Regions from separate parts of the Buttiauxella sp. JUb87 genome, predicted to be linked through region 1. Evidence: riboswitches for the same ligand, from Rfam matches in the RefSeq annotation. Region 1 holds a riboswitch; each other region holds the start of a gene.
What was found. Region 1 has a riboswitch for thiamine pyrophosphate ahead of thiC (phosphomethylpyrimidine synthase ThiC). Riboswitches for the same ligand answer to the same signal wherever they lie in the genome.
Positions count from the first base shown of each region.

Region 2: another riboswitch for thiamine pyrophosphate. It lies ahead of thiM (hydroxyethylthiazole kinase); the one in region 1 lies ahead of thiC (phosphomethylpyrimidine synthase ThiC).
Region 3: another riboswitch for thiamine pyrophosphate. It lies ahead of thiB (thiamine ABC transporter substrate binding subunit); the one in region 1 lies ahead of thiC (phosphomethylpyrimidine synthase ThiC).

Region 1 covers NZ_SNVY01000017.1:3,806-14,385, reverse strand. Annotated here, with positions in the region: gene EC843_RS24140 (SIS domain-containing protein) at 1-326, shown strand, start outside; gene thiH (2-iminoacetate synthase ThiH) at 491-1,621, opposite strand; gene thiG (thiazole synthase) at 1,621-2,400, opposite strand; gene thiS (sulfur carrier protein ThiS) at 2,402-2,602, opposite strand; gene EC843_RS24120 (HesA/MoeB/ThiF family protein) at 2,586-3,341, opposite strand; gene thiE (thiamine phosphate synthase) at 3,334-3,969, opposite strand; gene thiC (phosphomethylpyrimidine synthase ThiC) at 3,969-5,870, opposite strand; TPP riboswitch at 5,959-6,069, opposite strand; gene EC843_RS24105 (Rsd/AlgQ family anti-sigma factor) at 6,121-6,624, opposite strand; gene nudC (NAD(+) diphosphatase) at 6,718-7,491, shown strand; gene hemE (uroporphyrinogen decarboxylase) at 7,526-8,590, shown strand; gene nfi (deoxyribonuclease V) at 8,600-9,271, shown strand; gene EC843_RS24085 (YjaG family protein) at 9,315-9,905, shown strand; gene hupA (nucleoid-associated protein HU-alpha) at 10,092-10,364, shown strand; gene EC843_RS24075 (DUF1481 domain-containing protein) at 10,379-10,580, shown strand, end outside.
Region 2 covers NZ_SNVY01000001.1:1,273,130-1,283,709, forward strand. Annotated here, with positions in the region: gene EC843_RS06025 (nucleoside permease) at 1-1,150, shown strand, start outside; gene EC843_RS06030 (ADP-ribosylglycohydrolase family protein) at 1,150-2,166, shown strand; gene EC843_RS06035 (PfkB family carbohydrate kinase) at 2,153-3,115, shown strand; gene EC843_RS06040 (GntR family transcriptional regulator) at 3,226-3,972, opposite strand; gene thiD (bifunctional hydroxymethylpyrimidine kinase/phosphomethylpyrimidine kinase) at 4,043-4,852, opposite strand; gene thiM (hydroxyethylthiazole kinase) at 4,849-5,637, opposite strand; TPP riboswitch at 5,672-5,768, opposite strand; gene EC843_RS06055 (LuxR C-terminal-related transcriptional regulator) at 6,024-6,626, shown strand; gene EC843_RS06060 (LuxR C-terminal-related transcriptional regulator) at 6,996-7,727, shown strand; gene fimZ (fimbria biosynthesis transcriptional regulator FimZ) at 8,282-8,914, shown strand; gene sfmF (fimbria assembly protein) at 8,998-9,489, opposite strand; gene fimH (type 1 fimbria D-mannose specific adhesin FimH) at 9,521-10,525, opposite strand; gene EC843_RS06080 (fimbrial biogenesis usher protein) at 10,553-10,580, opposite strand, start outside.
Region 3 covers NZ_SNVY01000002.1:506,995-517,574, reverse strand. Annotated here, with positions in the region: gene thiQ (thiamine ABC transporter ATP-binding protein ThiQ) at 1-48, opposite strand, end outside; gene thiP (thiamine/thiamine pyrophosphate ABC transporter permease ThiP) at 127-1,764, opposite strand; gene thiB (thiamine ABC transporter substrate binding subunit) at 1,740-2,723, opposite strand; TPP riboswitch at 2,761-2,860, opposite strand; gene sgrR (HTH-type transcriptional regulator SgrR) at 2,906-4,585, opposite strand; gene sgrT (glucose uptake inhibitor SgrT) at 4,799-4,975, shown strand; gene EC843_RS10580 (sugar efflux transporter) at 5,137-6,315, shown strand; gene hemW (radical SAM family heme chaperone HemW) at 6,568-7,704, opposite strand; gene EC843_RS10570 (XTP/dITP diphosphatase) at 7,697-8,290, opposite strand; gene yggU (DUF167 family protein YggU) at 8,319-8,609, opposite strand; gene EC843_RS10560 (YggT family protein) at 8,606-9,160, opposite strand; gene EC843_RS10555 (YggS family pyridoxal phosphate-dependent enzyme) at 9,185-9,889, opposite strand; gene EC843_RS10550 (type IV pilus twitching motility protein PilT) at 9,905-10,580, shown strand, end outside.

The DNA of each region.
Region 1 (10,580 bases):
CCGTCATCGGTTATCTTGCCGCGCGTGCCGACATCCACCGCTATGACAGTGACATGATGGCGGAGCTGACACGTGAGCGAAGCGCCACCGCGCAAATTATTGCCATCGGTCATGATGCTCTACCTGCTAGCGCTAAACCGGGGGATCGTTATTTTCATTTTGCCTCTCCGGAACTGGCGGATTACCACGAATCGTGGGCTACGTTAATTTATGTGGTGTTCGCACAACTGGCTGGGCTTTACCGTGCTATTGAGCTGGGCGTCACGCCTGATACGCCTTCCCGTGATGGTAAAGTCGCGAAGGTCGCGAAAGTCACCGTCTACTAAGGGGAAGGTGGGGCGGCAATGAGAAGGGATGAGTTGCCGCCCCAGCCGGGTTCGCATTCCGACAGGGGCGACAATATTTTACTGAAGCCATCAAGACAACGGTGAATGAACCACTCTTCGGCACGGCTCGGGAAGCATTTTGCTGGTCCTGCAAACTTGCAATGCTACTGCGAGGCTCTTCCCAAAAAACTATCCCAATCCTTCCAGACAGGTTGTAAACCGGAATGTGTTAAGGCGGCTGCAACTTCTGCAGGTGTGCGTCCGTCGTGTGGCGCAAACTGTTCAAGCTCGGGATGATTATCGGCGTAGCCTCCGGGCTGGGTTTTGGAGAATGCACTGACGTTATTAATCGCAAGCGGGATCATATGGTCGCGGAACCAGGGCGATTCACGGGTAGAAAGCGAAAGCTCCACGTCTGGCGAAAGCAGACGAAACGCGCAAATCACCTGCACCAGCTGGCTTTCTGTCATCACCGATGCCGGTTCTACGCCACCTGCGCAAGGGCGTAATCGTGGAAATGAAATCGAATAGCGGCTTTGCCAGTAGTTTTGCTGAAGCCATAGTAAATGCTCTGCCACCATAAAACAGTCGGTACGCCAGCTATCCGATAAACCAATTAACGCACCGAGGCCAATTTTATCGATCCCCACACGACCAAGCCTGTCCGGTGTTTCCAGCCGCCAAAAGAAGTCCTGTTTGTTACCGCGCAAATGATGTTGCGCATAGACTGCCTGATGATAGGTTTCCTGATAAACCATGACGCCATCCAGGCCGAGGGTTTTCAGTTCGCCATACTCATGTTCATCCAGCGGCTGAACCTCCATTTGCAGCGAGCTGAACTGGCGACGAATCGTGGGCAGGTGCTGGCGGAAATAATCCATTCCCACTTTGCTCTGGTGTTCACCGGTCACCAACAGCAAATGCTCAAAGCCTAATTTGCGAATCGCCGCGCATTCCCGTTCAATCTCGTGCTCGTCCAGTGTTTTACGTTTGAGTTTGTTGCTCATCGAAAAACCGCAGTACGTGCAGTCGTTAGCGCACAGGTTCGAGAGATAAAGCGGCACGTAAAAACTCACCGTGTTACCAAACCGCTGGCGAGTTAAATGCTGTGCCTGCTGTGCGAGCGGTTCCAGATATTGGCTGGCTGCGGGCGAAAGCAGTGCCATGAGATCGTCGCGAGTAATTTTGCTGCTGCTCAATGCCCGTTCTACATCGGCAGCTGTTTTGCTGTTGATGCTAAGCCGGATGTCGTCCCAGTCCAGTTCACGCCAGCGGTCAGTGAAAGTTCGGGCCATCACGCATCCTCCTGGCCGAATTGCAGAAATTGCGTTAGTGGGCTGGAAGCCTGCGCATGCTGGTGGCGAGAGCCCAGTCCAGACTGCGCCGCGATTGCACCAGCTTCCACGGCCAAACGAAAAGCGTGTGCCATCTGAACTGGGTCGCGTGCCACAGCAATGGCGGTGTTAACCAGCACTGCGCAAGCCCCCATTTCTAACGCTTCCGCGGCGTGGCTTGGCGCACCAATTCCCGCATCAACTATCACCGGCACCCGGGCTTGCTCGATGATAATCTCCAACAGCGCCCGGGTTTGTAAGCCCTGATTTGACCCAATGGGAGCGCCTAACGGCATTACCGCCGCGCATCCTGCCTCTTCAAGCCGTTTGCACAAAACTGGATCGGCACCGCAATAAGGCAGTACCACAAACCCCAGTTTGACGAGCTTCTCAGCCGCTTTCAGCGTTTCGATCGGGTCGGGTAACAAATAGCGAGCATCCGGATGGATTTCCAGTTTTAGCCAGTTTGTGCCGAGCGCTTCACGTGCCAATTGGGCAGCAAAAATCGCTTCTTCAGCTGTTTTTGCACCGGAAGTGTTAGGCAGCAATTGCACGCCAGATTCGAGTAATGGCGCGAGGATCGCATCGTTATGGTTACGCAAATCGACACGTTTCATCGCCATCGTGACTAACTGTGAGCCAGAAGCGCGAATCGCTTCAACCATCATCTGTGGTGAGGAGAATTTCCCCGTGCCAGTAAACAAGCGTGATGAGAAGGTTTTATCAGCAATCTTTAGCATGTTAGCCCCCGGCTATAGCCTGAAAAAGCAGGATCTGGTCGCCATCATTCAACAAATAAGTTTCCCATTGCTCACGCGGAATGATGGTCTGGTTGATCGCCAGCGCGACGCCTGGCTGCAAGAAACGCAATTGTTCCAGCAGCTTTGCCAATGTCAGGTTTTCCACGCATTGTATCGGCTCGTCGTTAAACTGAATGTGCATCTTGCCCTCCGCATACCGGGCAGCCCGCCGCTTTCTGCATAGCGAGGGTGCGCCAGCTATGTTGACGGCCGTCGAACAGGCGCAAAGAACCGCTGGCCGGGAGCATTCCGCTCAGTAGTTTTATCGCTTCCAGTGCCTGCAATGTTCCCATTACACCCACCACCGGGCCGATGATTCCTGCGGTGCGGCAGTTACGTTCCGGCTCGTGTTCATCCGGCCACACGCAGCGATAACAGCCGTTTTCCCACGGCGGTGTCAGCACCATCAGTTGCCCGCCAAAACCGACTGCGCTGGCGGAAATCAGCGGCTTGCTATGCGTAACGCACGCCGCGTTAATAGCATGACGCGTTGCCAGGTTGTCGCTGCAATCTAGTACTAAATCGGCGTTTTTTACCGTCTGCCTGAGTAATTTTCCCGCCAGCCGTTCACTAATAACCTGAAGTTCGATATCAGGATTAAGTTGCTGTAGGTGGCGTTGGGCGACCAGGGATTTTGGTTGGTCTAGATCGTTTGAAGTGAACAAAATCTGGCGCTGAAGATTGCTGATATGCACAAGGTCATCGTCAGCCAGAATCAGCGTACCAACGCCCGCGGCAGCCAGATACAGCGCGGCTGGCGAACCTAGTCCGCCAAGCCCGACGATTAACACTTTGCTGGCGAGCAGTTTTTGCTGCCCTTCAACGGCGATGTCTTCCAGCAGCATCTGGCGGCTGTAACGCATGAAATCGGCATCATTCATCGCCGGCTCCCACAAGCTCCAGTAGCTGTGCGGTTGCCGCTCGCCAGTCTGGAGCCAGAGTAATTGCGCTCACCACCGCGACACTGCCCACGCCCGTGGCAAGCACCGCCGGAACGCGTTCAATACTTATCCCACCGATGGCGACAGTCGGGTAATCGCCCAACGTTTTGATATGCGCTGCGAGTTGCGAAAGCCCTTGCGGGGCCGACGGCATCTGCTTGGTGTTGGTAGGGAAAACATGCCCCAGCGCAATGTAAGAGGGGCGCGCCGACAGGGCGCGATCCATTTCCATATTGTCATGCGTGGAAAGCCCGAGGCGCAGGCCCGCATCGCGAATGGCATCCAGATTGGCAACGTCCATATCTTCCTGGCCCAGATGTACGCCGTAAGCGCGATGCTTGATTGCCAGTTGCCAGTAATCGTTGATGAACAGACGCGCTTCGTAGCTATGGGAGAGTTTGATTGCCGCAACAATATCGGCTTCAACCTCATCGTCACGCTTATCTTTGATACGCAACTGAATAGTGCGCACGCCTGCTTCTAGCAAACGGGCAATCCACTCAACGCTATCTACTACCGGATACAAGCCCAGCCGTCGTGGGACAGGGGGGAATGCGGATTGATTTATCACACTTCCTCCTGACGCAGATAAATTTCGCCACCTTTCGCACGGAAAGATTGCGACATGTCTTCCATACCAACTTCAATGGCTTGTTTGGCGGCGAAATCGCGGACTTCCTGGGAGATTTTCATTGAGCAGAACTTTGGCCCGCACATCGAACAGAAGTGCGCAACTTTGCCGGATTCCTGCGGCAACGTTTCATCGTGATAAGCGCGCGCGGTGAACGGGTCTAACGCGAGATTAAACTGGTCTTCCCAACGGAATTCGAAGCGCGCTTTTGACATGGCGTTGTCGCGGATTTGTGCGCCAGGGTGGCCTTTTGCCAGGTCTGCGGCATGTGCCGCAATCTTGTAAGTAATCAGCCCTTGTTTCACATCTTCTTTGTTTGGCAGGCCGAGATGTTCTTTTGGCGTGACATAACACAGCATCGCGCAACCAAACCAGCCGATCATCGCAGCACCAATGCCTGAAGTGAAATGGTCGTAACCTGGTGCGATGTCTGTGGTTAACGGCCCGAGGGTATAGAATGGTGCTTCGTGGCAATGCTCCAGTTCTTCGGTCATGTTGCGGCGGATCATCTGCATCGGCACATGTCCTGGGCCTTCAATCATCACCTGTACGTCATATTCCCAGGCGATTTTGGTTAACTCGCCCAGCGTGTGGAGTTCAGAGAATTGAGCTTCATCGTTGGCATCCTGAATAGAGCCGGGGCGCAGGCCGTCGCCTAAAGAGAGTGAAACGTCGTAAGCCGCGCAGATTTCACAGATTTCGCGGAAGTGTTCATACAGGAAGTTTTCCTGATGATGCGACAGGCACCATTTCGCCATTATTGAGCCGCCGCGCGAGACAATGCCAGTGAGGCGTTTCGCGGTCATTGGCACGTAGCGCAGCAGCACACCAGCGTGAATCGTGAAGTAGTCCACACCTTGCTCGGCTTGTTCCAGCAGTGTGTCGCGGAACATTTCCCAGGTCAGGTCTTCAGCGATGCCATTTACTTTTTCCAGCGCCTGATAGATAGGCACGGTGCCGATTGGCACTGGGCTGTTACGTAAAATCCATTCGCGGGTTTCGTGGATATAGCGGCCAGTGGAGAGGTCCATTACCGTGTCTGCGCCCCAACGCGTTGACCACACCAGTTTTTCTACTTCTTCTTCAATGGACGATGTGACCGCCGAGTTACCGATATTGGCGTTCACTTTAACGAGGAAATTACGCCCGATAATCATCGGTTCGGATTCAGGATGGTTAATGTTGGCTGGGATAATGGCGCGGCCAGCCGCGACTTCTTCGCGCACAAATTCAGGCGTGATATTTTCCGGCAGCCGGGCACCAAAGCCCTGGCCTGGATGCTGGTGGCGTAACACTTCATCCCGAATGCGTTCCCGGCCCATATTTTCACGGATCGCGATGAACTCCATTTCCGGCGTCACGATTCCCTGGCGTGCATAGTGCAGTTGCGTGACGGTTTTCCCGGCTTTAGCGCGCTGAGGCGTGAGTTGTGTTTCAAAACGCAATTCGTCCAGACCGTCATCAGCAAGGCGCTCTTTGGTGTAGACAGAGCTGCGGTCGGTCAGGATTTCGCAATCATTACGTTCGGCAATCCAGTTTTCCCGTAGTGGCGACAACCCGCGCAGCACATCAATGTTGATAGCCGGGTCGCCGTAGGCGCCAGACGTGTCATACACCGGAATGGCATCGTTAGGGATGAATTGTGGCTTTTCTTTGCTGCCACCCGTGGTGGTTGGGCTTAGTTGGATTTCACGCATTGGCACGCGAATATCATCACGCGAACCAGTGAGGTAAATACGCTGAGAGTTAGGGAAAGCGGTGCCTTCCAGGGTATTGATAAAATGTTGGGCAGCAGCGCGCTGTTCGCGGCGGTTTGATTTTTTTTCAGTAATAGACATAGCTCATTCCAGTGGTTATCAGGAAGTGGCTTGTCAGAACAACGGAGGAGTAATGAATGTGGACCGCCCGAACACGGGGGAACCCAAAAGCAGAATTACTCTTGTTCCCTTCGCAGGTATTAGCCTGATCAGGTTCCGCGGATCCCGAATTAACGGTCTCAGCCGGTGCTTGACGCACTCGGCACTCCGACAAGAAGAAACCCGTATTACTACGGGTCGCTATGTAAACTACTCGTTAACAACGCAGAACTCAAGCAGGGCGTGCCAGCCCGCCGCTCTCATTAGCACTGTTATCTAAATCGTGGTTGGATGCTAACAGAATGAGCTTATCTTCCAGCGAAAAACGTGATTCCAGCGCTTCACCGATGCCGGACAACGCTTTCTGGAACTCAATGTAGTTATCATCATCGATCGCGCTCTCGAGATGCGAATCGTAGAAATCCATGATGTGCTGGGTATTGGCTTCAATCTGAGAGTAGAGGTGAGTGGCGGCTAAATGTGGGTTACTGCCTTCCATTTCACTGATAATACGTTCATAAATATTGAAATGGCCGGATGAAAGATAATCCACCAGGTTGTGGCAAAAATTATCCAGAGCCTTTTCATCGAGCGCAGTATGGGATTCCTTGTTAGGCTTTATCCCAACCATATTGTAGTAAGCCACCAATAATTGTTTGCGGGCATGAAGCCATTGGTCGATTAACGCATTACTACCACCAACGCGCTCAGTCAGATTTTCTAACTGGTTAAGCATGATTGACTCCGTGAGTAAAATGTAGCGCAAACGTACCCAAAATAGTTATGACTATTTGTTTATACCAGCGAACTCGGGGATGTGCACCAGGTTATGGAACGTGTAATTCAAAAGTTAGATCAAGGCTGGTTTATCGTCAGTCATGAGCAAAAATTGTGGTTACCAAAAGGTGAACTACCTCACGGAGCAGCGCAAGAATTCCAGCTTGATGGTGCGATGGGGATGCCCATCGGTGAGTGGGAAAATGAGCCGGTATGGCTGGTGCGGCAAAATCGCCGTGCGGATATGGGCTCTGTTCGTCAGGTCATTGACCAGGATGTGGGGTTGTTCCAGCTCGCCGGGCGTGGTGTGCAACTGGCGGAGTTCTATCGATCGCACAAATTCTGCGGTTATTGCGGCCATGAGATGCACGTCAGCAAAACCGAATGGGCGATGCTGTGCAGCCATTGCCGCGAACGCTACTACCCGCAAATCTCACCGTGCATCATTGTGGCTATTCGCCGCGATGACCATATCCTGCTTGCCCAGCACACACGCCATCGCAACGGGATTTACACCGTGCTGGCTGGGTTTGTTGAAGTCGGGGAAACCCTTGAACAAGCGGTGACACGGGAAGTCATGGAAGAAAGCAGTATCCGCGTGAAGAATTTACGCTATGTGACGTCGCAGCCGTGGCCGTTCCCGCAATCGCTGATGACCGCATTCATGGCGGAATATCACAGCGGTGAGATTGAAATCGACCCGAAAGAGTTACTTGATGCAGGTTGGTATCGCTACGATCAATTGCCATTATTGCCTCCGCCAGGCACGGTGGCGCGCCGTTTGATTGAAGATACTGTCGCCCTGTGTCGCGCGGAATATGAGTGATAAACTGGCGGCATACAGCCAAAGGAAATTAAACATGACTGAACTGAAGAACGATCGTTACCTACGGGCGCTGCAACGCCAGCCTGTAGATACCACGCCAGTATGGATGATGAGGCAGGCGGGTCGTTACTTGCCAGAATATAAAGCGACGCGTGCCCAGGCCGGCGATTTTATGTCACTGTGCAAAAACGCTGAGTTGGCTTGCGAAGTGACTCTGCAACCGCTGCGTCGCTACAAGCTTGATGCAGCGATCCTCTTCTCTGACATCCTCACCGTGCCTGATGCGATGGGGCTTGGTCTCTATTTTGAAGCGGGTGAAGGCCCACGTTTTCGCGCACCGATTACCAGCCGCGCCGATGTTGAAAAACTGCCCATTCCTGATCCAGAAGATGAACTGGGTTATGTGATGAATGCAGTGCGTACCATTCGCCGTGAGCTAAAAGGCGAAGTACCGTTGATTGGTTTTACCGGCAGCCCGTGGACGTTGGCGACTTATATGGTTGAAGGCGGTAGCAGCAAAGCCTTTACCGTTATCAAAAAGATGATGTATGCCGACCCGCAAGCGCTGCATCTTCTGCTCGACAAGCTGGCGCAAAGCGTCACGCTGTATCTGAATGCGCAAATCAAAGCGGGTGCGCAGTCGGTGATGATTTTCGATACCTGGGGCGGCGTGTTGACCGGGCGTGATTATCAGCAGTTCTCGCTGTATTACATGCACAAGATCATTGATGGCCTGCTGCGTGAAAACGAAGGTCGTCGTGTGCCGGTGACGATGTTTACCAAAGGCGGCGGCCAGTGGCTGGAAGCAATGGCTGAAACCGGCTGCGATGCGCTGGGGTTAGACTGGACGACCGACATTGCCGACGCTCGCCGTCGTGTGGGCCATAAAGTGGCGTTGCAGGGTAATATGGACCCGTCCATGCTGTATGCGCAACCGGCTCGCATCGAAGAAGAAGTGGCGACTATTCTGGCTGGGTTCGGTAAAGGCGAAGGGCATGTCTTTAACCTGGGCCACGGTATTCACCAGGATGTTCCACCAGAACACGCGGGTGCATTTGTCGAAGCGGTGCACCGTTTGTCGAAGCCGTATCACCAGTAAGGATCGGGGATGGATCTTGCAAGCTTGCGCGCACAACAGATCGAACTCGCTTCACAGGTCTGCCGTGAGGATCGCTTTGATCAAGATCCTCCCCGGTTAATCGCCGGGGCTGACGTTGGTTTTGAGCAGGGCGGTGATGTGACACGAGCCGCAATCGTACTGTTGAAATATCCTTCCCTCGAGCTGGTTGAATATCAGGTGGCGCGTGTCGCCACCACCATGCCTTATATCCCCGGATTCCTTTCGTTTCGCGAATATCCCGCACTGCTTGCCGCGTGGGAAATGCTATCGCAAAAACCTGACCTGCTGTTTGTCGATGGCCACGGCATTTCGCACCCACGGCGTTTGGGCGTTGCTGCCCATTTTGGCCTACTGGTGGATGTGCCGACGATTGGCGTTGCCAAGAAACGCTTGTGTGGGAAGTTTGACGCGCTCTCTGAAGAACCTGGCGCTTGCCAGTTGCTGACCGACAAAGGTGAAGCGCTTGCCTGGGTGCTGCGCAGTAAAAAGCGCTGCAACCCGCTGTTTGTCTCAACAGGCCATCGTGTCAGCCTTGATACCGCGTTGTTATGGGTTAATCGTTGCCTGGCAGGATACCGTTTACCCGAGCCGACTCGCTGGGCGGATGCCGTAGCTTCGGGGCGTCTGGCTTTCACTCGGTGGCAAGCAATTCAAGGGTGATTAAGGTAAACTGCCGCTAATATTCCGTCTTTGAGACATCGTTATGTTACAAAACCCAATCCATCTGCGCCTTGAGAAACTGGAAAGCTGGCAGCATGTCACTTTCATGGCTTCTTTATGCGAACGTATGTACCCGAATTACGCCATGTTCTGCCAGCAGACCGAATTTGGTGATCCTCAACTGTATCGCCGCATTCTCGATTTGATTTGGGAAACATTGACGGTCAAAGATGCGAAAGTTAACTTTGATAGCCAACTCGAGAAATTCGAAGAAGGTATTCCAGTTGCTGATGACTACGATATTTACGGTGTCTATCCGGCAATCGATGCTTGCGTTGCGCTGAGTGAATTACTTCATTCACGTCTTTCAGGGGAAACGCTGGAACATGCAATTGAAGTCAGCAAGGCATCAATTACCACTGTTGCTATGTTAGAAATGACCCAGGCTGGTCGCGAAATGACCGACGAAGAACTGAAAGAAAACCCTGCTGTTGAAGAGGAATGGGACATTCAGTGGGAGATTTTCCGTCTGTTGGCTGACTGCGAAGAACGTGATATTGAGTTGATCAAAGGGCTTCGCTCGGACCTGCGCGAGGCGGGTAGCAGCAATATTGGTATAATTTTTCAGCAGTAAGACAGCAAAACGTGACTTACAGTCCGAATTGTCACCCCTGAAGGCTTCCAATTAGCCCCCCGTCTGGTCTACATTTGTGGGGCGAAAAATAGTGGCTATCGGTGCGTGTATGCAGGAGAGTGCTTTTTTGGCATTTCCGTCGCACTCGATGCTTAGCAAGCGATAAACACATTGTAAGGATAACTTATGAACAAGACTCAACTGATTGATGTAATTGCTGACAAGGCTGACCTGTCTAAAGTACAGGCTAAAGCTGCTCTGGAATCCACTCTGGCTGCAATTACTGAGTCTCTGAAAGAAGGTGATGCTGTACAACTGGTTGGTTTCGGTACCTTCAAGGTAAACCACCGTGCTGAGCGCACTGGCCGCAACCCGCAAACCGGTAATGAAATCAAAATCGCCGCAGCTAACGTGCCGGCATTTGTTTCAGGCAAAGCACTGAAAGACGCTGTTAAGTAAGTTAACAAGTGTCAGTGAACAGTTTTAGCAGGGGGGCGTTTACGCCCCTTTTGTTTGTCTGGCGTCCTTTGGCCGTTCTGACAGGTACATTGCTGTTAATGGCATGCAGCAGCAAACCTCCTCTCCCGCCATTTACCGCGAGCGGCTATATTGCCGATCAAGGTGTTGTGCGCATTTGGCGTAAAGACAACAGTGATGATGACACTATCCGCATGC
Region 2 (10,580 bases), on a different contig from region 1:
TTACGCCTGTACCGCTATCGCCGCTATTCTGTCGCCGATTCTGGTCGGCTCGCTGACCGACCGTTTCTTTGCCGCGCAAAAGGTGCTGGCACTGTTGATGTTTGTCGGTGCGGTGCTGATGTATCTGGCGGCGCAACAAACCGAGTTTGTCTATTTCTTCCCGCTGCTGCTGGCCTATTCCCTGACCTACATGCCAACCATCGCGCTGACTAACAGCATCGCATTTTCCAATGTCGACGATGTGGAGCGGGACTTCCCGCGCATTCGTGTAATGGGCACTATCGGCTGGATTGCCTCGGGTTTAGTGTGCGGTTTCTTGCCGCAAATGCTCGGTTTTAGCGATATCTCGCCCACCAACGTTCCGTTACTGATAACCGCCGGTAGCTCATTGCTGCTGGGTATTTTTGCGCTGGCCTTGCCCAACACACCACCAAAAAGCACCGGCAAAATGAGCCTGAAAGTGATGCTCGGTCTTGATGCGATTGTGTTGCTCAAAGACAAAAACTTCCTGGTCTTTTTCTTCTGCTCATTCCTGTTTGCTATGCCGCTGGCGTTCTATTACATCTTCGCCAACGGGTATCTGACCGAAGTCGGTATGCATAACGCCACTGGATGGATGACGCTGGGCCAGTTCTCCGAAATCTTCTTTATGCTGGCGCTGCCATTCTTTATTAAGCGCTTTGGCATTAAAAAGGTATTACTGCTTGGTCTTATCACCGCCGCCATCCGCTACGGCTTCTTCGTTTACGGTGGCGCCGACCACATCTTTACCTACGGCCTGCTGTTCCTTGGCATTCTGTTGCACGGCGTGAGTTACGACTTTTATTACGTCACCGCCTACATTTACGTTGATAAAAAAGCGCCCGTCCATATGCGCACCGCAGCACAAGGGCTGATTACGCTGTGTTGTCAGGGGTTCGGTAGCCTGCTCGGCTATCGCATCGGTGCAGCAATGATGGAAAAAATGTTCGCCTACCCAACGCCTGTAAACGGCCAGACCTTCAACTGGGCCGGAATGTGGGGCTTTGGCGCCATCATGATCACAGTCATTACCGTGCTGTTTATGGTGTTTTTCCGCGAGTCGGACAAAGAGATCACCACTATTGCCGTTGCTGGCAACCAAACTGAAAAAGATTTAAAGGAAGCATAATGATGGAAAATCGAATTCTTGGAGCCTTTTATGGCCAGGCGTTAGGTGATGCAATGGGAATGCCGTCGGAGTTGTGGCCACGCTCGCGGGTGAAAGCGCACTTTGGCTGGATTGACCGCTTCCTGCCCGGCCCTGCGGAAAATAACGCCGCCTGTTATTTTAACCGGGCAGAGTTTACTGACGACACCTCGATGGCGCTGGCGCTGGCGGACGCGATTATCGAACATGATGGCGTGATTAATGCCGATACCATTGGCCGCCACATTTTAAGCTGGGCTGAAGGCTTTGATGCGTTCAATAAAAACGTCCTCGGCCCGACATCAAAGATTGCATTGAATGCGATTAAACAAGGCACGCCGGTTAGCGCGCTGGAAAACAATGGCGTAACCAACGGGGCGGCGATGCGCGCTTCACCGTTGGGCTGCCTGCTGCCTACCGGCAATCTTGATGCTTTTATTGATGAAGTGGCGCTCGCCTCAAGCCCGACGCACAAATCCGACCTCGCCCTTGCCGGTGCGGTGGTCATTGCCTGGGCAATTTCGAAAGCCATTGAAGGAACAAGCTGGGAAACCATCTGCGATGAACTGCCGTCGATTGCTCGCCACGCGCAGGAAAAGCGAGTCACCACGTTTAATGCCTCCCTTGGGGCGCGTATTGAACTGGCGTTAAATGTTGCCAGAACCGCGCGCGGCACCGAGTCTGGCATGGAACAGATTTATCAACTGGTCGGTACCGGCACCAGCACTATTGAGTCTGTCGCGGCAGCCATTGCGATGGTGGAACTGGCGCAAACCAATCCTAACCGCTGCGCGATTTTATGCGCCAACCTCGGCGGCGATACCGATACCATTGGGGCGATGGCGACGGCGATTTGTGGTGCGCTTCATGGCGTAGAAAGCATTGATAGCGAACTTAAACGCGAGCTTGATGATGTCAACCAGCTCGATTTTACGCGCTACAGCCGCCTGTTTATGGGCTATCGCCAGCAAAGGGAGGCGCGCAATGAAAGCCGCTGAATTACGTTCCCGCTTACCAGGGCTGGCAGCAAAACGCCCGGTTTGCGTACTCGGTTCGGCGGTGATTGATGTCATTGCCGACGCTTACTCTCTGCCGTGGCGCGGTTGCGATATCGAGCTGCAACAACAAAGCGTGAATATCGGCGGCTGTGCGCTGAATATCGCACTAACACTGTCACGCCTCGGCATCGCTTCGAAAAATGCGCTGCCCATTGGCCAGGGAACCTGGGCGGATATCATCCGCAGCAGTCTTGAAAAACAAGGCATCGAAAGCGAAATCCACACCAACAGCGGCGATAACGGCTGGTGCCTGGCGCTGGTCGAGCCGGATGGCGAAAGAACGTTTATGTCGTTTCGTGGTGTCGAACATCAGTGGAATCAACCGTGGCTGGATAAGTTACAGCTCGCTCCTGGCACTTTGCTGTCGCTTTCGGGTTATCAACTGGCCGGGCCATGTGCGGAACTGTTGGTGAGCTGGCTTGAATCGCTGAACGGCGTCACGGCATTTATCGATTTTGGCCCACGCATTGCTGATATTCCCGCCCCGCTGCTGACGCGGATTATGGCCTGCAAACCGATTGTTTCGCTTAACCGCCAGGAGGCCGCGATTGCAGCCGAATGGCTGGAGGTGGCTGGCGACAATATAGAAGGGATTTGCCGTGCCTGGCTTGAACGTTATGACGCGCCGCTCATCGTGCGGCTCGATAAACAAGGCGCGTGGTTTGGCTCCCACGACGCCATCGCGCTGGTGGCTCCTTTCCCGGCACAAGTGGTTGATACCATTGGTGCGGGCGATAGCCATGCGGGCGGCACGTTAGCGGGGCTGGCTGCAGGATGGAGTCTGGCAGAAGCAGTTTGTCTGGGAAATGCAGTTGCGTCTTATGTTGTCAGCCATCGGGGCGGCGACTGTGCGCCGTTTCTGGAACAACTATACCGATACCCAAAATAATTCGAGCGGCATCGCGGCGGCAAGAGAGCGAGTCCCGATGAGCTTAGTAAACTAAGTGATTCGGGTGAGAGAACGCAGCCAACAAAGATGCAGCTTGAAGTATGACGGGTCTACTCCTCGCAAACAAAAACGTATAGATCGCTGCGGCAGTAGCTGATGCTGTACTCGATGGGCCGGTTTTGCGGGTCAAAAGCAACCTGTTTGATAACCAGAACCGGCACTGGCGTTTCCAGTTTGATGTGCGACTGGAATTCGCTGTCCGGCATTCTGGCGCTGACGCGGCTACGGGTGCGCTGAGGAATAATGTTCTGGCTGCGAAAGTAGTCATACAATGAAACACCGATTTCATCAGGGTCGGCGATCAACTCCGCAGGAACGTACGATTCTTCCACTGATACCGCATCTTCATCAACGTAACGAATACGTTTGAGCAAGAACACGTCGCTATCTGCCGCCACGGCTAATTGTTCTGCCACTTCCGGCGAGCATTTCACCACCCGTTTATTGACCCACAGCGTGTTCGGCTTTTTACCGCGCAAAACCACCTGTTGAGAAAACCCGCGCGCCTCTTTGAGCGAATACTCAAAAGTGGAGTTAATTTGCGTACCGTAACCTCTGGATCGCGTCACCACGCCGTCGTCTTCCAGCGTCTGCATCGCTTTGCGCACCGTAATGCGCGAAACGCCAGTCAACTGGCTGAGATCGCGTTCGCCCGGCAAAATATTGCCCTGCGGCAAAATACCGCTGCGTACTGCCGCCTTCACCGTTTCGGCGAATTTCAAATACAGCGGCGTGTTATCAGCCTGCGAAAACCGCTGGATAAGTTGCTCAATGAGCTGAGTGTGAACCTGTTCCATGTCGCGCAAATGTCCGGAAGATAAGGTGAAACCAGTATAACTCAATGGTCTTATAGTGGTATTACCTCAATCACCACCATTGGTGAAAATGATGCACCGGTCCAATTCCGTTACCCACTTCCAGCGAATCTGCTTGCTCTAAAGCCTGAGACAACCACGTTTTCGCCGCCAGAATTGTTTGCGGCCAGTCGTGATAGCGTGGATAAAGTGCGGCGAGTGCCGCAGAAAGCGTACAGCCAGTGCCATGAGTATGGCGCGTTTGTACGCGCGGCGCGGTAAAGCGCTGTGCGCCATCGCGGGTAAATAGCCAATCCGGGCTTTCAGCATCGTCAAGATGTCCGCCTTTCATCAATACCGCTTTACAGCCCATAGCTAACAAAGCGTCGCCCTGTAGCTTCATTTCGTGTTCATTGCGTGCGTGTGGGGCATCCAGCAAGGCGGCGGCTTCCGGCAGGTTCGGCGTAATCAGCGCCACTTGCGGCAGAAGCCGACGGCGTAAACTGTCAACCGCCGAGGGCGCAAGCAAAGGATCGCCACTTTTCGCCAGCATCACCGTATCGAGCACGACATTTTGTGCGTGGTAAAACGCCAGCCGTTCAGCCACCGCTTCCACAATATCGGTTTCCGCTAACATGCCGATTTTAATGGTATCAATGCGCACATCACTGAGCACGGAGTCCAGTTGCGCGGCAACAAAGGCCGGTTCAATACGATAAACCGACTGCACGCCACGCGTGTTCTGCGCCACTAACGCGGTAATCACACTGGTGCCATATGCCCCCAACGCCGAGAAAGTTTTCAGGTCGGCCTGAATACCCGCGCCACCGCTCGGGTCGGTTCCGGCAATAGTCAGCGCATTGATACGTGTTAACCCTTTCATGCCAACGCCTCCCCATTCAGCCCGTAAAGTGCGTCGATAAATGCCGGAATAAAACTCCCGGGACCACGGCTGGCTGATATAGCCTGCTGGCCTGCAAACTTCATAAACTGGCAAGCCGCAGCGACGTTATCCAGCCGCGAGCCCGGCAAAGAGCAACAGGCGGCAACTACCGCTGAAAGCGCACAACCGGTGCCGACCACACGCGTCATCAAAATGCCGCCGCCCGCCACGCTCCAGCTGTTTTCACCATCGGTAATGTAATCACGCTCACCCGTCACCGCGACAATCGCGCCAGTCAGTCGAGCAAGCGCCTGCGCCGCAGGTAGTGCGGAAAATGCATCATCGGTGCTATCCACGCCTCTTCCACCAGAATGCTCCCCCGCCAGTGCGAGGATTTCAGATGCATTCCCGCGAATGGCCGCAGGTTTTAGCGCGAGCGCCTGATGGGCGAATTGAGTACGGAACGTCAGGCCGCCAACGGCAACCGGATCCAGCACCCAGGGTGTGGCGGATTCATTTGCAGCATGAATGGCTGCAAGCATGGCATCACGGCGATCGGCTGTCAGCGTGCCAATATTGACCAGCAGCGCATGGGCAACCGGGCTAAATTGAGCGGCTTCTTGTGCTTCAATCACCATGGCGGGAGCCGCACCAATAGCCAGCAAAACGTTGGCGGTAAAACTCTGCACGACGTCGTTAGTCATGCAGTGAACAAGCGGGGAAATGTTGCGAAGTTGCTGTAAAGACAAAACGGCGCGGTGGCCGGGTAGCAGGTCAGGCTGCATCATAAAGCTCCTGTCCGGCGTGAAGAAGGGATGCCGGACAGGCATCTGACTTCCCTACGCTGGCATTATCCAGATCAGGTGGTACGGGTATTTCTCAGCCTTCACAAAGAAGGGCACCCCGAGTCATTGATTAATCGTATATGTGATTAATCGCCCATCAGGATAAAGCGAGTGGCCAGCGCTGTAAACCAGGGATATCACTGTGGGCTAAATGGGTTGATTCATTTTTTTAATTCTCGCCATTTCTTCACTTGGCTACCAACCACCAGGAAATCCCCTGGCAATGTCTCATCCCGAGCGAGTTGTCAATTAAGTTTCAGGTTATTTAATTTCAGTATTTATTTCATTACGATCGTTATCCGTTCTATTACTCACCGAGAAACCCCATGCTTACAATTGCGATACGGGAAAATAATAGTCATTTTGCTCATGGTCTAAAAATTATCATTGAAAAAATTTACCGCCAGCGAAATGAAGATTTTTATTTTTTACCCGGCGAAGAACATAGTACTGCCGATATTGTTTTTATGTCACTGGCTGATAATTGGTTTACTGCTGACTGTTTTGAAATTCCCAATGCGACAAAATCCCAACGAGTTATTCTTATTTGCCGACATAAAGAACACCAAAGCCTCATGTTCCGCCCATGCCTGTATATGCTTCCGGTTATCTTTCGCGAAGATGAGGTTGATGAAGTCACCCGTAAAATAGCCCACTGGACGGAGACTGGCTGGCGCAGAAACAACACCACGGCGGTGTCTGCCAGGATTTGCTACTACTGCACCACATGCAATTTCACCAGTGCTGAACGGCAGTTACTTATCTACATCGCCCGGGGACATTCGCTACAGGATGCGGCCCATCTAATGCAGATAGAGGAAGATACTGCAAGAATATATCGTAAAGTGATAATGAAAAAACTGAAAATCCGGGACCAGTATGAGTTGATGAACTTTATAAAAATCCATCTTCTTTCTTTAATTCATTAGCCAATATTTTTGCGCCGCAACGACTAGTTAGCGTTCCTTATCATTTAACACCCACAAATGTTATTATCTCTTTAAGAAACTACTTACATGCTCTTAAGGCATGCCTAATATATTATATTTTTATTTTCTGACAGAATACATTGTAACGATATAATCAGAAGTCTAAATCATTTAGCTTCTGATTAATTTTAGCGATGCAATCTCAGTATTAACTCATACTGTCAGCGAAAAATATGGAAATGACATCTGCTTCAACAGTGACGCTGGTCCAAATCAGAGCGAACACGCCCTCAGTTCGCGCAGTGGATGGCTAAGCATTTGTACATAGCCGCACGCAAACGCAGATATCGTCGTATCAGAAATGGCAGCATGGCCAATCTCTATAGCAGTACAACACTGATTGTCTTTGACCGCCTGGAATACCTGCAACAAAAAAATCACGCAGAACCCCTTGCGCAACCACTTGATCTTATCCTGGTGACAACCGATTCCTGGCTTGCCCTGGCGCTGACGCAACACTTTTTCAAGTCTCAACATACGCAGGTCTGCGCTTCTCTAAAGGAAGTTGAGGCGTGGCTTGAACAAATTCCCCTGCCACGCATTTTCCTCGATCTTGATGGTGTTAATGAAGCGCCCCTTGATATGTTGAATACGATACGGCAATGGCAAAAAACCTGGCCGCAACTCAACATAACGCAATTAACAGCCTGCCGCTGCGTAAGCGCCGTGAAGCTGATTAATGCTGCGTCACGCTTTCCTGTCGTGGAACGCTGGCAGGAAATCACCAATCTGGTCAACCGATTGACACAGCAACAAAGCCTGCAGGAGCTATCTTCCTCATCGGATTTATCCTCTTCGACACTGTTCTCTAATCGGGAGTGGAATATTCTGTTGGGGGTGGCGCAAGGAGAATCGCTGAAAGCAATTGCCGTTAAATTAAACAAGCCCTATCACTACGTCGTTTATACCCTTGGACGTATTGCCGCTCGCCTTGATCTTGAGAACAATAAATCTCTGATACATCTGCTGAATAAAATGTCTCCCGCCATTGAGTTGAAACAAACAGAAGTGCTAACGAAAGCACTTTCGAGCGAAACATAGGAAATTGCCTATTTTTAATGTATTAATTTTGTTAAATAAGATCAAACAACTAACAATTATAACTATTCCTGGACACTCTTTTTTCCGCCCGCCAAGCGACTACAGAACGATGTCCCATCTGACAACCTCATGCCAGATATAACAAATAATACACATTTGAGATATCGCACTATTCTTCACATTAAAAACAAACTTTTTATCCAAATATTTTAACTAACATGGTTGTATTATCCAAATAACAAATACTCAACCTGAATAATTAGAATTTGATCGCACCATTACTGGCTATAGATAACAGCAGCCTTTCTCTGAATTTATATAGATGTATAATCAAATTGCTTGATTAGAAAATCTAAATATGTATTTTCGATTAGACAAACAATTATCCAGTTACACTCGAATTCATTAGCAAACAGTACATTGAGGTATGGTTTTAAGTTGAAGGGAACATATTGCATACATTATAAAATAATAGCTAATAAAGCGTTTCATCACTTTAGCCGCCAGTGACTATGTATCAATGCGATGAGTTTCTCAAAAAATGAGGCAATAATATGAAACCTGCATCCGTAATTATCATGGACGAACACCCTATTGTCAGAATGTCGATTGAAGTACTGTTACAGAAAAATAAAGATATAGAAGTCGTGATGAAAACAGATGACAACCGCGAGGTCATTAACTACATGAGCAGCCATCTTGTCGACCTGGTGATTCTTGACATTGAATTGCCGTCCATCGACGGATTTGCTTTATTAAAGAGAATCAAAAGTATACAAGCCGACACCCGCATACTTTTCTTGTCATCTAAGTCTGAAAAATTTTATGCTGGCCGCGCCATTCAAGCTGGTGCAAACGGCTTTGTCAGCAAAAGGAAAGAACAGGAAGATATCTATCACGCGGTAGAAATGTTGCTTGCAGGGTATTCGTTCTTTCCCTCTGAAACCCTGGAATTAATTAGCAACCCGGCATCACGCAATGGTGCAACTGACGACATGCCATTATCTAATCGGGAGATAACCGTATTACGTCACCTTGCTAATGGGTTATCAAATAAGGAAATCGCCGAACAACTGCTGCTCAGCAGCAAGACCATTAGCGCACATAAGTCAAATATCTTCTCCAAGCTTCACGTCTCCTCGATTGTCGAACTTATCGACTATGCCCGTGTAAAAGAATTATTATAAAAACACGTCGCAGGTCACAATTAAAATAATAAAGCCGGGAATAAAACCCGGCTTTATTATTTCACTGCGGTATATTTTATCCGTTAATAATAATTAATCATAAACGTAGCATCTGCGTTGGCCGGTCCCGGTTGCGGGTTATCGGCCAGGGCGATGTAATTAGCAAAAAAGGCTAATACCGCATTACCATTCTCATCTACAACCACATCCTGGCTCGCCTGCCCCAGTGGCAATTGCGTTTTATCCCGGTCGCGCAGCTCAATAGCCACATTGCTGACACTACTCTCATTTAACCCCAGCAAACCGGGGTTGCCAGTGGCTTGCTTCCCCGAAAAAGTGATTGATGCCGCTCCTGGCGGGCAGCCGTTTAGTTTCAAACTGAACGGCATACTTTGCGTAGTGCTGCCTGCAGTACGCAGTTGTTTTGTCGGCCAGCTACCGAGTTGCACCGTTTTATTGTCATCACCCATTTCGACATAACAGCTAAAATCCACCACGTTGCCACGCAGCTCGATATTGACTTCGCCTAGCGGGGAATCGGCCTGCGCACTGTTCATGACGCCAGCGACCAGCATGCAGACCAGCAGAAAATTGCCACTCCAGGTTTTAGTCATAATCCACCCGCAAATAGCCCCGCGCGGTAAACGGCCCTTCTGCAGGTTTATTCCCGGTGACGCTCACAGGCCAGGCGCGAATCCCCACCTGCGCAGCAGCTGCATCATCGAGGCGAAAATGGATTTTACTGCTCAGATTATTAGGAATTAACGGCAAACCACTGCTATCCGCAACGACAAAGCCGAGATCGTCGTTGTTAGAGACCATGATATTGCCGGAAGCTTTTTCAGCTTCAATACGTAAAGAGAGATAGGCCTGCGCCGCCACATTGGTGCACTTGATGGCAACGGTTTTACTTTGTGGCGTAACACTTTGCGGACGGTTCCCGGCTCCTGCCTGGCTAAATAACGAAGCACCAATGTCGCCAAAATCAAATTCGACGATTTGGCCTGCATTGATTTCGCAACTTTGCGGTACTTCAATTTTACCGCTGTAGCTGATGGTATAAACCGGTGTGGTCAACGGGTCGGTGTTACGCGTGGTGACATACACCGTAAACATGGTCTGTTTTGGAATCGGCACCATGTTGATAAATCGCCGTGTCACCTTGAGTTTAAAAACCAGTTTAGAATCATTAACTGGAAAGGGTTGTTGTTTAGAAACATTAGGATGGCTGCCCATCTGGATATAGTTTTTCGGCGGGAAAAACTGCCCCGAATAGCTGTCGGTGATGCTCATTGCCCCTTCGAGATAGTCATTGAGTTTCATATATTGATACCCACCAATGGTTTCTTGCACCGGCAACGCGTTCACATAACTACGCATGGTGGTGTTGCCGCTGGTCCCTGCCGGGCAGGTGGCATTGACGCCAACCCAACCGGTTTTGTTAGCAAGCGTAATGATTTGCCCGACGTTATTATTTTCACTGGTGAATACGTCTGACAGGTCATAAAAGATATCCGTCGGCACGCCGTTTGAGTTTTTGCAGACCGTGGCAGACGCCGGTAGTACACATGCCAGAAGCACCGCCCCTGCTAAAGATGTCATCAATTTCATAAACAAATCCCTGAATAGTGCGCCATTCTATGAACAGGTGGCACTCACCACGGCG
Region 3 (10,580 bases), on a different contig from region 1:
CATCGGCAAATGGTGATAGAGCCAGGTTACATCAGTTAGCGTTAGCATTCCCTTCATCCTTCAAGTTGCAGGTGTGTTGGCTGCTTTCATTCATCCAGGTAACATAGTTTTCTATGTTCCCAGTCTTCATTCACTTGCCGCCTTCCTGCAACCCGAATCATTTTGGGAATAGCGTCCCGGAAGTTTTTCAATCAATGTGAATAAAGCAAAGCACAGTATCAGCAGGACAAGCGCGGTAACGGCACCATCCTGGCTGCGATATGAACCAATTTGTTGATAGAGATAAAACGGCAGCGTGCGGAAATCTTCATTGCCGAACAACGCCACCACGCCGAAATCACCAATCGACAGCACGCAGGCAAACGCCAGTGCTTGTGCCAGTGGGCGCTTGAGTGCACGCAACTCAATGTAACGCAGACGGTTTACGCCAGTAATGTTCAGCGACTGGCACAGCTTGTTGTAGCGTTCTGCGACATCCAGCATCGGGTTTTCCAGCACTTTTAGCGCGTAGGGAATTGCCATCAACGCATTGGTGAAAATCACAATGCCATCGGCGGATTGCGGCAGGCCCACGGTGTTATTGAGCAGCAGGAAAAAGCCGGTCGCCAGCACGATACCCGGCATCGCCAGAATCAACATACCGCTGAGCTCCAGCGCCTGGCCTGCAAAAGCGCGGTTGCGCAGGCGCAATTCCCGCGAGCTCCACAGCAACATCACCGTGATGACCACGCTTATTAACCCAGCGCCAACCGCAATTCTTAACGAGGTAAATAATGCCTGCCACAGTACCGGTTGCGACAACACGCTGTTAAAGCCACTATTGATGCCATCAATGATTACTGCCAGCAGCGGCGGTAATAACAGCAAGAGAGCAAGGATGATGAGTAGCCCGTCGCACAGTTTGCGGGGCAGGTTATCTTGCGGATCACGCCAGCTTTGCATTTGGCTGACGCCGGCTGAAATGGCTCTGCTCAGCCGCTGGCTCATCAGCACCAGACCCAAACAGCAAACCATCTGCACCACGGCGAGCAGAGCCGCCCGTGCGGGGTCGTAGTCGTAACTCAGCGCCTGGAAGATAGCCAGCTCGATAGTGGTCGCCTGCGGGCCGCCGCCCAGCGACAGCACGGTGGCAAAGCTTGCGAAACAGAGCATAAAAATCAGTGCCGCAGCGGGCAGAATTTGGCGGCGCAACCACGGCCACTCGACAAAACGGAAGAAATTCCAGCCTTGCATGCCCAGTTGCGCAGCAACCTGGCGTTGTTCGTTGGGGATATTTTCCAGTGCCTGTAGCAGCAGGCGTGTTGCCATCGGTAAGTTGAAAAAGACGTGGGCCAGTAGAATGCCCTTCAGGCCGTAAGGCGAGAAACTCCATTCGATGCCAAGCCTTGCGCACAACACGGCCAGCCAGCCTTCGCGCCCATACACTGTCAGAATCCCGAATACCGCTACCAACACGGGCAGAACCAGCGTCATTGCGCACAGGCGTAACAGCGCAACGCGCCCGGGGAAGTGGCGGCGATACAGGGCGCGAGCGAGGAAAATAGCCGGGAACACGGAAAGGCTTGCTGAGAGAAACGCCTGCCAGAAAGAGAAACGCAGCACGTGCCACAAATAGCTATCCTGCACCAGCGCACGGATATCGGTTTGTGGCGCGTTAAACCACAACGCCATAAAAGCCGCCAGGGCTACGGCTACCACCAGTGTGGCGGCACATAGCCCTGGAATCAGCCAGCCGGGAATTAGCGGCTGACGGCGCGTTGCCATTCGCTAATCCAGTTGGCGCGTTGTTTAGACACTTCTGCGGCGCTGTATTCCAGCGTGTTGTTCGGTTTGACCAGCCCGTTAAATCCTTCAGGCAATTTCACATCGGTCACCGGATACATCCAGTTGCCGGTGGCCACAGTGTTCTGGAAGCCCGGTGAAGTGATAAATTTCATGAATTTTTCAGCCAGTTCAGGCTGCTTGCTGGATGCCAGACGTCCGGCCACTTCCACCTGTAAATAATGCCCTTCGCTAAAATTAGCCGCAGCATAGTTATCTTTTTTCTCTTCAATAATGTGATAAGCCGGAGAGGTGGTGTAGCTCATCACTAAATCGCCTTCACCTTTCAGGAACAGGCCATAAGCCTCGGACCAGCCTTTGGTGACGGTGACCGTTTTCTTCGCAAGCTTTGCCCAGGCTTCAGGCGTTTTATCGCCATACACTTTCTGCATCCACAGCAGCAGGCCCAGGCCTGGTGTGCTGGTGCGCGGGTCCTGATAAATCACTTTCCATTGTTGGTCACTTTCGACCAGTTCTTTCAGGCTTTTCGGTGGGTTTTTCAGTTTGTTTTTATCGTAGACGAAAGCGAAATAGCCGTAATCGAAGGGAACGAAAGTGTCGTTTGTCCAGCCGCCAGGGATCTTCAACGCGCTAATGTCTGTTTTGCTCGGCGCAAATAATTTAGTCTGCGCGGCAGCTTCCAGAAGGTTGTTATCCAGTCCCAGAACCACGTCAGCTTTGCTGTTTTTACCTTCCATCCGCAGGCGGTTGAGCAGCGAAACGCCATCTTCCAGCGCCACGAATTTCAGCTGGCAATTACAGTCAGCCTCAAAGGCTTTTTTCACCGCAGGCCCTGGCCCCCAGTCGGCAGCAAAGGAGTCGTAGGTATAAACAGTCAGCAGGGGTTTGGCAAAAACGGGGGCGGCGATCAGTGCCAGCAACGGCAGGAATTTTTTGAACACTTTGCACCTCTTAGAATTAGGGGTGGCAAAGGACATTTGAGAATAGAGCCTCAAATCCCTTCGCCGGCGTTATCCGGATCAGGTTCGACGGGTATTATCTCAGCCAGACTTTCGCCTTAGCACCCCGTTGAGAACGCGTGCATTGTAATAACTTTGTGAATGATTCGAAAGCATTATACCCGTCATATTTCAAGCCGCAGGGGGGGTGGCTCCGGTGGGGCAAACCACGCCGATTTAAAGTCAAACCATCCCAGTGTGTTCATACGCACACCACGCATACTGCGTTGCCCTTCGATGCGTAGCCAGTGGTGGATTAACGGTAAAATATCATTGTTTTCAACCAGGTTCTGGCACCACTCAGGCAGAGAAAGCTCGCCGTTATGCCAGTTGCGGGTATCCGTTTCCCAGTCGATAGCAATGCACTTTTGAATCAGCGGCACTTCATAAAGATGCGAGTAAAGCGAAAACTCTAACGGCAGGGTGAAATTCGCGCTATTGAGCCAGATATCGCTGACGGCATCGCCCTGATGCCACTCTTCATAACTGACTTCTTGCACCACCAGTTTTACGCCAACACGTGCCAGCAATTCTTCCATCACTTTGCTGATTACCCGATGTTCGACGTGATCGCGATAAAACGTCAGCGTCACGGATTCCAGCCCGGCCGGTTTTTCGACGGCTGGTTGTGGATGCGTGTGGTGCCAGCGTGGCAGCAGTCCGTAAGCCGGGAACCAGTACTGCTGGTTTTGCTCGCCCGCGCTATACAGCAGATGAATCGGTGCCAGCACATGACTGAGCCAGCGGCGCACTTCTTTATTGCTGCCGGCGCTTGAGCGGTTATCAAATAAAATGTAGTAGCAGCCTTCTTCAAGGCGGCTTTCGACGGCTTTCTCGCTGTCGGGCATTCCCGATAATTGCACCGCACAGCTGACCTCTTCGCCAATGTCCGGCAGCACCCAGAAATTCACTTCGTCAATCAATGCGCGATAACCAAAGTAATCGTCATAGGCCTGAATTTTCAGCTGGTTAGTATTATTGCGCACCACCGAATAGGGACCGGTGCCGACTGGCTGGCGGGAGAAATGGCTTAAGGTTTGCCATTCGCGCGGCAGGATCATCGCGTTAACGCTACCCAGCAACCACGGCAGCCAGTTATCGGGCTGTGAGAGCTTAATATCCAGCGTCCAGGCCGTTGGAGAAGTAATTTCCGTGATATGCGAATACAGCGGCAAAGAGCTGATGCGTTGTAGGGACGTCGTCACATCCAGCATATCCAGCTCACGGCCATGGTGAAAATGAATGCCGGGGCGCAGATAAAAACGCCAGTGTAATGGGGATATTTGTTGCCAGTGGTGCGCAATATCCGCTTCCAGTTCCCCATTTTCCTCATTTATACGGATCAGTCCGCTGAAAATTTGCCGGGCAATATGCGTTTCTGAACGGCGCAAAGCGGAACCGGGCAACAGATTGAGCAGCGGGCGATAGTAGAGAACGCGCAGAATATGCCGCCCTTGCCGGAAGCTGCGCCCAAGGTGAGAAATCAGCATTTGGCGCACGGCAGCTTTATCGCCGACTATCTGCACCAGTTGGTCAATCCTGTCCTGCTCAAGAAGGTCTTCGGCGCGCTGTTGCTGGAGTGCAAGGCCGGTATACAAGAACTCAAGCTGTGAACGCTTGCCGCGTCCGACTTCCGCTTTCCAGCTCAGCCAGCCCTTTTCCTGCATCGCGCTAAGCAATGTACGCATATGGCGGCGGGAGCAATTCAGCAAATCGGCCAAATCATTCAACGTCGTTTCTTGCGGCTTACCTTCAAAGTTTTGCCACAAACGGATGAACTGTTGTTGCAGACGACCAGACGACATAAAAGAGGAACTCCCGGCAGAAACTCATCAATTTAACTTTCCTCATATTACGCCAATAATCATCAACGTTGAAAGCGAGGAGGTACAACCCCGTCATACTTCAAGTCGTTGGTGCGTTGGCTACTCGCGTTCACCCCAGTCACATAGTTATCTATGCTCCTGGGGACTCACGCGTTTGCCGCCTTCCCACAACTTGAATTATTTGGGGTTTTTATGAAACGGTCGCCAGTGGTTAAGTTTTATCAACAGTATTTTGCCGCAACCCAAAGTGTTTCTGTTGGATGGCTGGCTCGCCTGAAAGCAGAGCAACGTCTGGAGATGCTTGAGAACTTAATGCAGTGGGAGTCCGCGTTCGTAGAGCACCAAATCGCTGACAGCAAGTGTGACTGAGAATTGGTGGTTTTCACCTGGCCAGCAGATTAATACTGCTGGCTTTTTTATACCCGTCATTCTTCGAGCCGCAGTGCCGCCTTCTCGCAACTCGAATTATTTAGGGTATAGTCGAGGCCTTGCACACTTATCACCCGCTTAAGTAAAAAGGATCTTTCTGCATGATTTGGTTTCTGACCAAAGGACGACGCCTTAACCCGGTGTACGCCGCATTTATGATTGTGGCTTTCATGATGGGGATTGCGGGGGCACTCCAGGCGCCCACTCTTAGCCTGTTTTTAAGTCGCGAAGTGGAAGTGCGCCCATTCTGGGTTGGCCTGTTTTATACCGTCAATGCGATAGCCGGGATCCTCGTCAGTCTGGCGTTGGCGAAGCGTTCAGATAACCGGGGCGATCGTCGCAAACTGATTATGGTTTGTTGCGTGATGGCTGTAGCAAACTGTGTGCTTTTTGCTTTTAACCGTCATTACCTGACGTTAATCACCGTTGGCGTGATGTTCGCCTCTATTGCCAACACCGCGATGCCGCAAATATTTGCCCTTGCCCGTGAATATGCCGATAACTCAGCGCGTGAAGTGGTGATGTTCAGCTCGATAATGCGTGCGCAGCTCTCGCTTGCCTGGGTTATTGGCCCGCCGCTATCGTTTATGCTGGCATTAAACTACGGCTTCACCACTATGTTTCTTATCGCCGCGGGGATATTTGTTATCTCGCTGGCGTTGATTTTCTTCGCATTACCCTCGGTCGCAAGGATTGAGCAGCCCGCAGATGTGGCGCTTACCCAGGTCAGCGGCTGGAAAGATAAAAACGTCCGTCTGTTGTTTATTGCTTCGATGCTGATGTGGACCTGCAACACCATGTATATCATCGACATGCCGTTGTGGATCAGCAGTGATTTAGGCCTGCCCGAATCGCTGGCTGGGCTGTTGATGGGGACGGCGGCGGGGCTTGAGATCCCGGCGATGATCCTTGCGGGCTATTATGTAAAGCGTTTTGGTAAACGGCGCATGATGGTGATTGCCGTAGCCGCCGGCGTGTTGTTCTACGTCGGACTGATTATGTTCCACAGCCGTACGGCGCTGCTGTTGCTTCAGCTATTTAACGCGGTATTTATCGGCATTGTTGCCGGGATTGGCATGTTGTGGTTCCAGGATTTGATGCCGGGCAGGCCGGGGTCGGCGACCACGTTGTTCACCAATAGTATTTCGACGGGCGTGATTCTGGCGGGGGTTTTACAAGGCGCGCTGACCGAGAGTTTTGGGCATTATTCGGTATATTGGTTGATTGCCGGGTTAGCGGTGTTTGCGTTGGTTTTGACCAGCCGGGTGAAGAATATTTAAGTTTTGGTGTTGGAGTAATGTCGGATGACGCTTGCGCTTATCCGACCTACAACTGCATTACTGGCGGATAAGCGCAGCGTCATCCGCCAGTAATGCAAATCGGTTTTCGTAGGGCGGATAAGCGCAAGCGTCATCCGCCAGTAATGCAAATCGGTTTTTGTAGGGCGGATAAGCGCAAGCGTCATCCGCCAGTAATGCAAATCGGTTTTCGTAGGGCGGATAAGCGCAGCGTCATCCGCCAGTAATGCCTGATTATTCAGCCAAAAACAGCTCCAACAGCGAATTCAAAAACAGCTTCCCGTGCTCGGTAATCTGCCAATAATCCTCAGTCTCAACCAGGTAATCTTTAGCTATCGCTTCATCTAACTGCGCGCGAATCACCGACTCATCAAGCCCGGTATATAAGCTAAATTCGTTGCGTGGCGCCGCTTCGAGCAAACGAAAACGATTCATAAAGAACTCGAACGGTTTATCGGCTTGTTCCACATCGTGCTGCTTGTCGAGGTATTTACCTTCCATATAACCGCGTGGATGGCGTGTTTTCGCGGTACGAACAATGCGCCCGTCCTCGAACGTTACCTTGCCGTGTGCGCCACAGCCAATCCCCAGGTAATCGCCAAAGCGCCAGTAGTTCAGGTTGTGCTGGCACTGGTAACCCGGTTTAGCATAGGCCGAGGTTTCATATTGCTGATAACCTGCCGCAGTCAGCAGCTTATCGCCTTGCTCGAAAATATCCCACAATGCGTCGTCGTCCGGCAGTTTTGGCGGACGCGAACTAAACAAAGTGTTCGGCTCAATCGTTAACTGATACCAGGAAAGATGCGGCGGGTTGAGTGCAATTGCCTGGCGCAAATCGTCCAGCGCTTCTTCTAGCGATTGATCCGGCAGGCCGTGCATCAAATCGAGGTTAAAGCTGCGCAAACCGAGTCCGCTTGCCAGATTCGCCGCGCGTTTCGCTTCACCAGAATCATGAATACGCCCCAGACGTTTGAGCTTAGGCTCGCTGAAACTCTGCACACCAATAGAAATACGGTTCACGCCAGCACGCTGATAACTCACGAAACGGTCAGCTTCTACCGTTCCAGGGTTAGCTTCCATTGTGATTTCCGCATCGGCTGCCAGCGGCAGGCGCGCGCGCACACCGTCCAGCAGGTTTTGCATCGCCTCGCCTGAAAGCAGGCTAGGCGTACCACCACCAATAAAGATGGTCTTTATTTCACGTCCTTGTGCCATTGGCGCGTCGATATCCAGATCGCGCAACAGGTGGGCGACATACTCATCGTGCGGCACGTCGCCCTTAAGTGCATGGGAATTGAAGTCACAGTAGGGGCACTTCTGCACGCACCACGGGATGTGAATATAGAGACTCAGTGGTGGCAAATTAGCCATTTTTCATTGCTTCCAGTAACAGTTTTAGCGCTTGCCCGCGGTGGGAAATGGCGCGTTTTTCGTCACGAGTCAATTCAGCGGCAGTTTTGCCTTCACTCGGGACAAAGAAAATAGGATCGTAGCCGAAGCCACCGGTACCCGCAGCTTCACGGGTAATCTGGCCTTCCCAACTGCCGTGGCAAACCAGCGGAGTGGGGTCTTCTGCATGACGCATATAAACCAGCACACAATGGAAACGCGCTTTGCGTTGCTCGTCTGGTACATCTTTCAGTGTAGCCAGAAGCTTTTCGAGGTTCTGCTGATCGGAGGCTTCTAAGCCTGCGTAGCGGGCAGAATAGATCCCCGGCGCACCACCCAACACATCAACCGCCAGACCTGAATCGTCAGCAATGGCTGGCAAACCCGTTATCTGCGCCGCATGGCGTGCTTTCAGAATGGCGTTCTCGATAAATGTCAGGCCCGTTTCTTCGGCAGACTCCACACCCAGTTCGGTTTGCGCCACGACATCCAGACCAAAATTGCTCAGTAAATCGGCGAGTTCACGCACTTTACCGGCGTTACCGGTCGCGAGGACAACTTTTTGCATAGTGAGAAAATCCTGTGAAATTAGGTAATTATTCGAGCAATGCCGCGACTTCCGTCGGGATGTGTTGCGGGTCGATAATTTTAATTTGTTTATGGCGGCCCAGATCGCCTTTCTCAAGCAGCACCTGACTTTTGGCGACTTTGAACTGTTTAGCCAGATATTTTACCAGATGGGCGTTAGCTTTGCCGTCAATCGGTGGGGCAGTGATGGCGACTTTTAGTTCGTCGCCATGCAGCCCGACAATACTATCGCGGCTGGCTTTCGGCTGAATGTACAGCCGTAAAACCAGCCCGTCTGCGGTTTGACTCACTGCACTCACAGCAAGAACCAAAGCCCCGGGAACAGATCCATACCAAGGTAGTTCAGCGCATACAGAATCAAAATCACCACCATCGCGGAGAAATCAATCCCGCCCATTGCCGGGATAATGCGGCGAATCGGTGCCATCATCGGTTCAGTTAATTGCATCAGCACATATTCTACTGGGCTGCGACCCTGGCTAATCCAGCTCATAAGCGAACGAATAATAATAACCCAGAATACCAGCGTACCGGCGGACTTGAGCAACGATAACAAGCCAACCAGCAGGTTCATTGGGTCAAGTGATAGCGCACCGACCTGAATAAGCAGCAGGATCGGGTACTTCAGCGTGGTGAGAATAAACGCCACCAACAGGGAAGAAGTATCGATCGGCCCAATTGAAGGGATTATCCGACGCAGTGGCCCGACAATCGGCTGGGTAATCTTGACGATAAACTGTGCAAAAGGGTTGTAAAAATCACAACGCGACCACTGCATCCAGATGCGAATCAACAGCACCATCACATACAGTTCAATCAGTGTTTTGACCAGGAAAGTCAACGTCAGCATGGCGTTCCTCAATAATTATGGTGATTAACGAGCGGAGTAATCCCGCGCGCCGAAAATAGCGGTTCCAATGCGCACCATGGTGCTGCCTGCGGCAATCGCGGCGTCCATGTCATCGGTCATGCCCAGGGACAACGTATCAACCGTTGCATAGCGGTTTTTGAGCGATTCGAAAGCCGCTGCCATCTTCTGGCAAACCGCTAACTGATGCTCGTAATCAGGCTCAGGGGCAGGGATCGCCATTAAACCTCGTAATACCAAACCCGGTAATTCAGCGACACCAGCAGCAAGCGTTTCAAGCTCGCTCAGCGTAATACCAGACTTGCTTTGCTCATCACTGATGTTGATTTGAATCAGCACGTTAAGCGGTGGAAGCTCAACCGGGCGTTGTTCGCTTAAACGAGTAGCAATACGTAACCTGTCGACGGTGTGGCACCAGTCAAAATGTTCAGCCACCAGACGGCTTTTGTTCGACTGCAAAGGGCCAATAAAGTGCCATTCCAGTGTGGCTTCACTGTTATCGGCAAAGTAACGAATTTTATCCACGCCTTCCTGCACGTAGTTTTCACCGAATGCGCGTTGGCCGGCAGCAATCGCTTCTGCGAGAGCGCTTGCAGGCTTGGTTTTGCTTACTGCAAGCAAAGTAACTTCTTCTGGAGCACGGCCGCAGCGTTCAGTTGCCGCTAAGATTTTGTGCTGAACCTGTGCCAGATTGTGCGTTATCTCGTTCATAGGTTGGAAAGTGATATGGATATCGAAGAAATTGTGGCCCTTAGTGTAAAGCATAATGTCTCTGATCTACACCTGTGCGCGCAGCTTCCTGCTCGTTGGCGGCGGCAAGGACGGCTTGAACTACTGCCTGGCAGCGCGCCTGAACCACAAGCATTGCTTGATGACTGGCTGTCAAAAGCACAAAAGGAACAACTGGAAGAAAGCGGGCAAGTGGATTTCGCCGTGACTCTACATTCTGGAGTACGATTGCGGGCGAACGCTTTTCACCAGTTGCAAGGCAACTCACTTGCCTTGCGGTTATTGGCGTCGGACTGTCCCAAACTCGAGGCGCTAAACGTTCCACCGTTGATCCCCGAATTGTTGCAATCCCCAGACGGGCTAATTCTGGTGACTGGCGCGACAGGCAGCGGTAAATCCACCACGCTTGCGGCGATGGTTGAGCATCTCAACCATCAGCTAGATGGGCATATCCTGACACTGGAAGATCCTATTGAGTTCGTCCATCAATCAAAGCGCTGCCTGATTCAACAACGAGAACCTGGCACACATTGCCGCTCGTTTGCTGCAGCGTTACGTGCGGCATTGCGTGAAGATCCCGATGTGATTTTGTTGGGGGAATTACGCGATAGCGAAACCATACGCCTGGCGCTCACCGCTGCGGAAACAGGCCATCTGGTACTGGCAACATTGC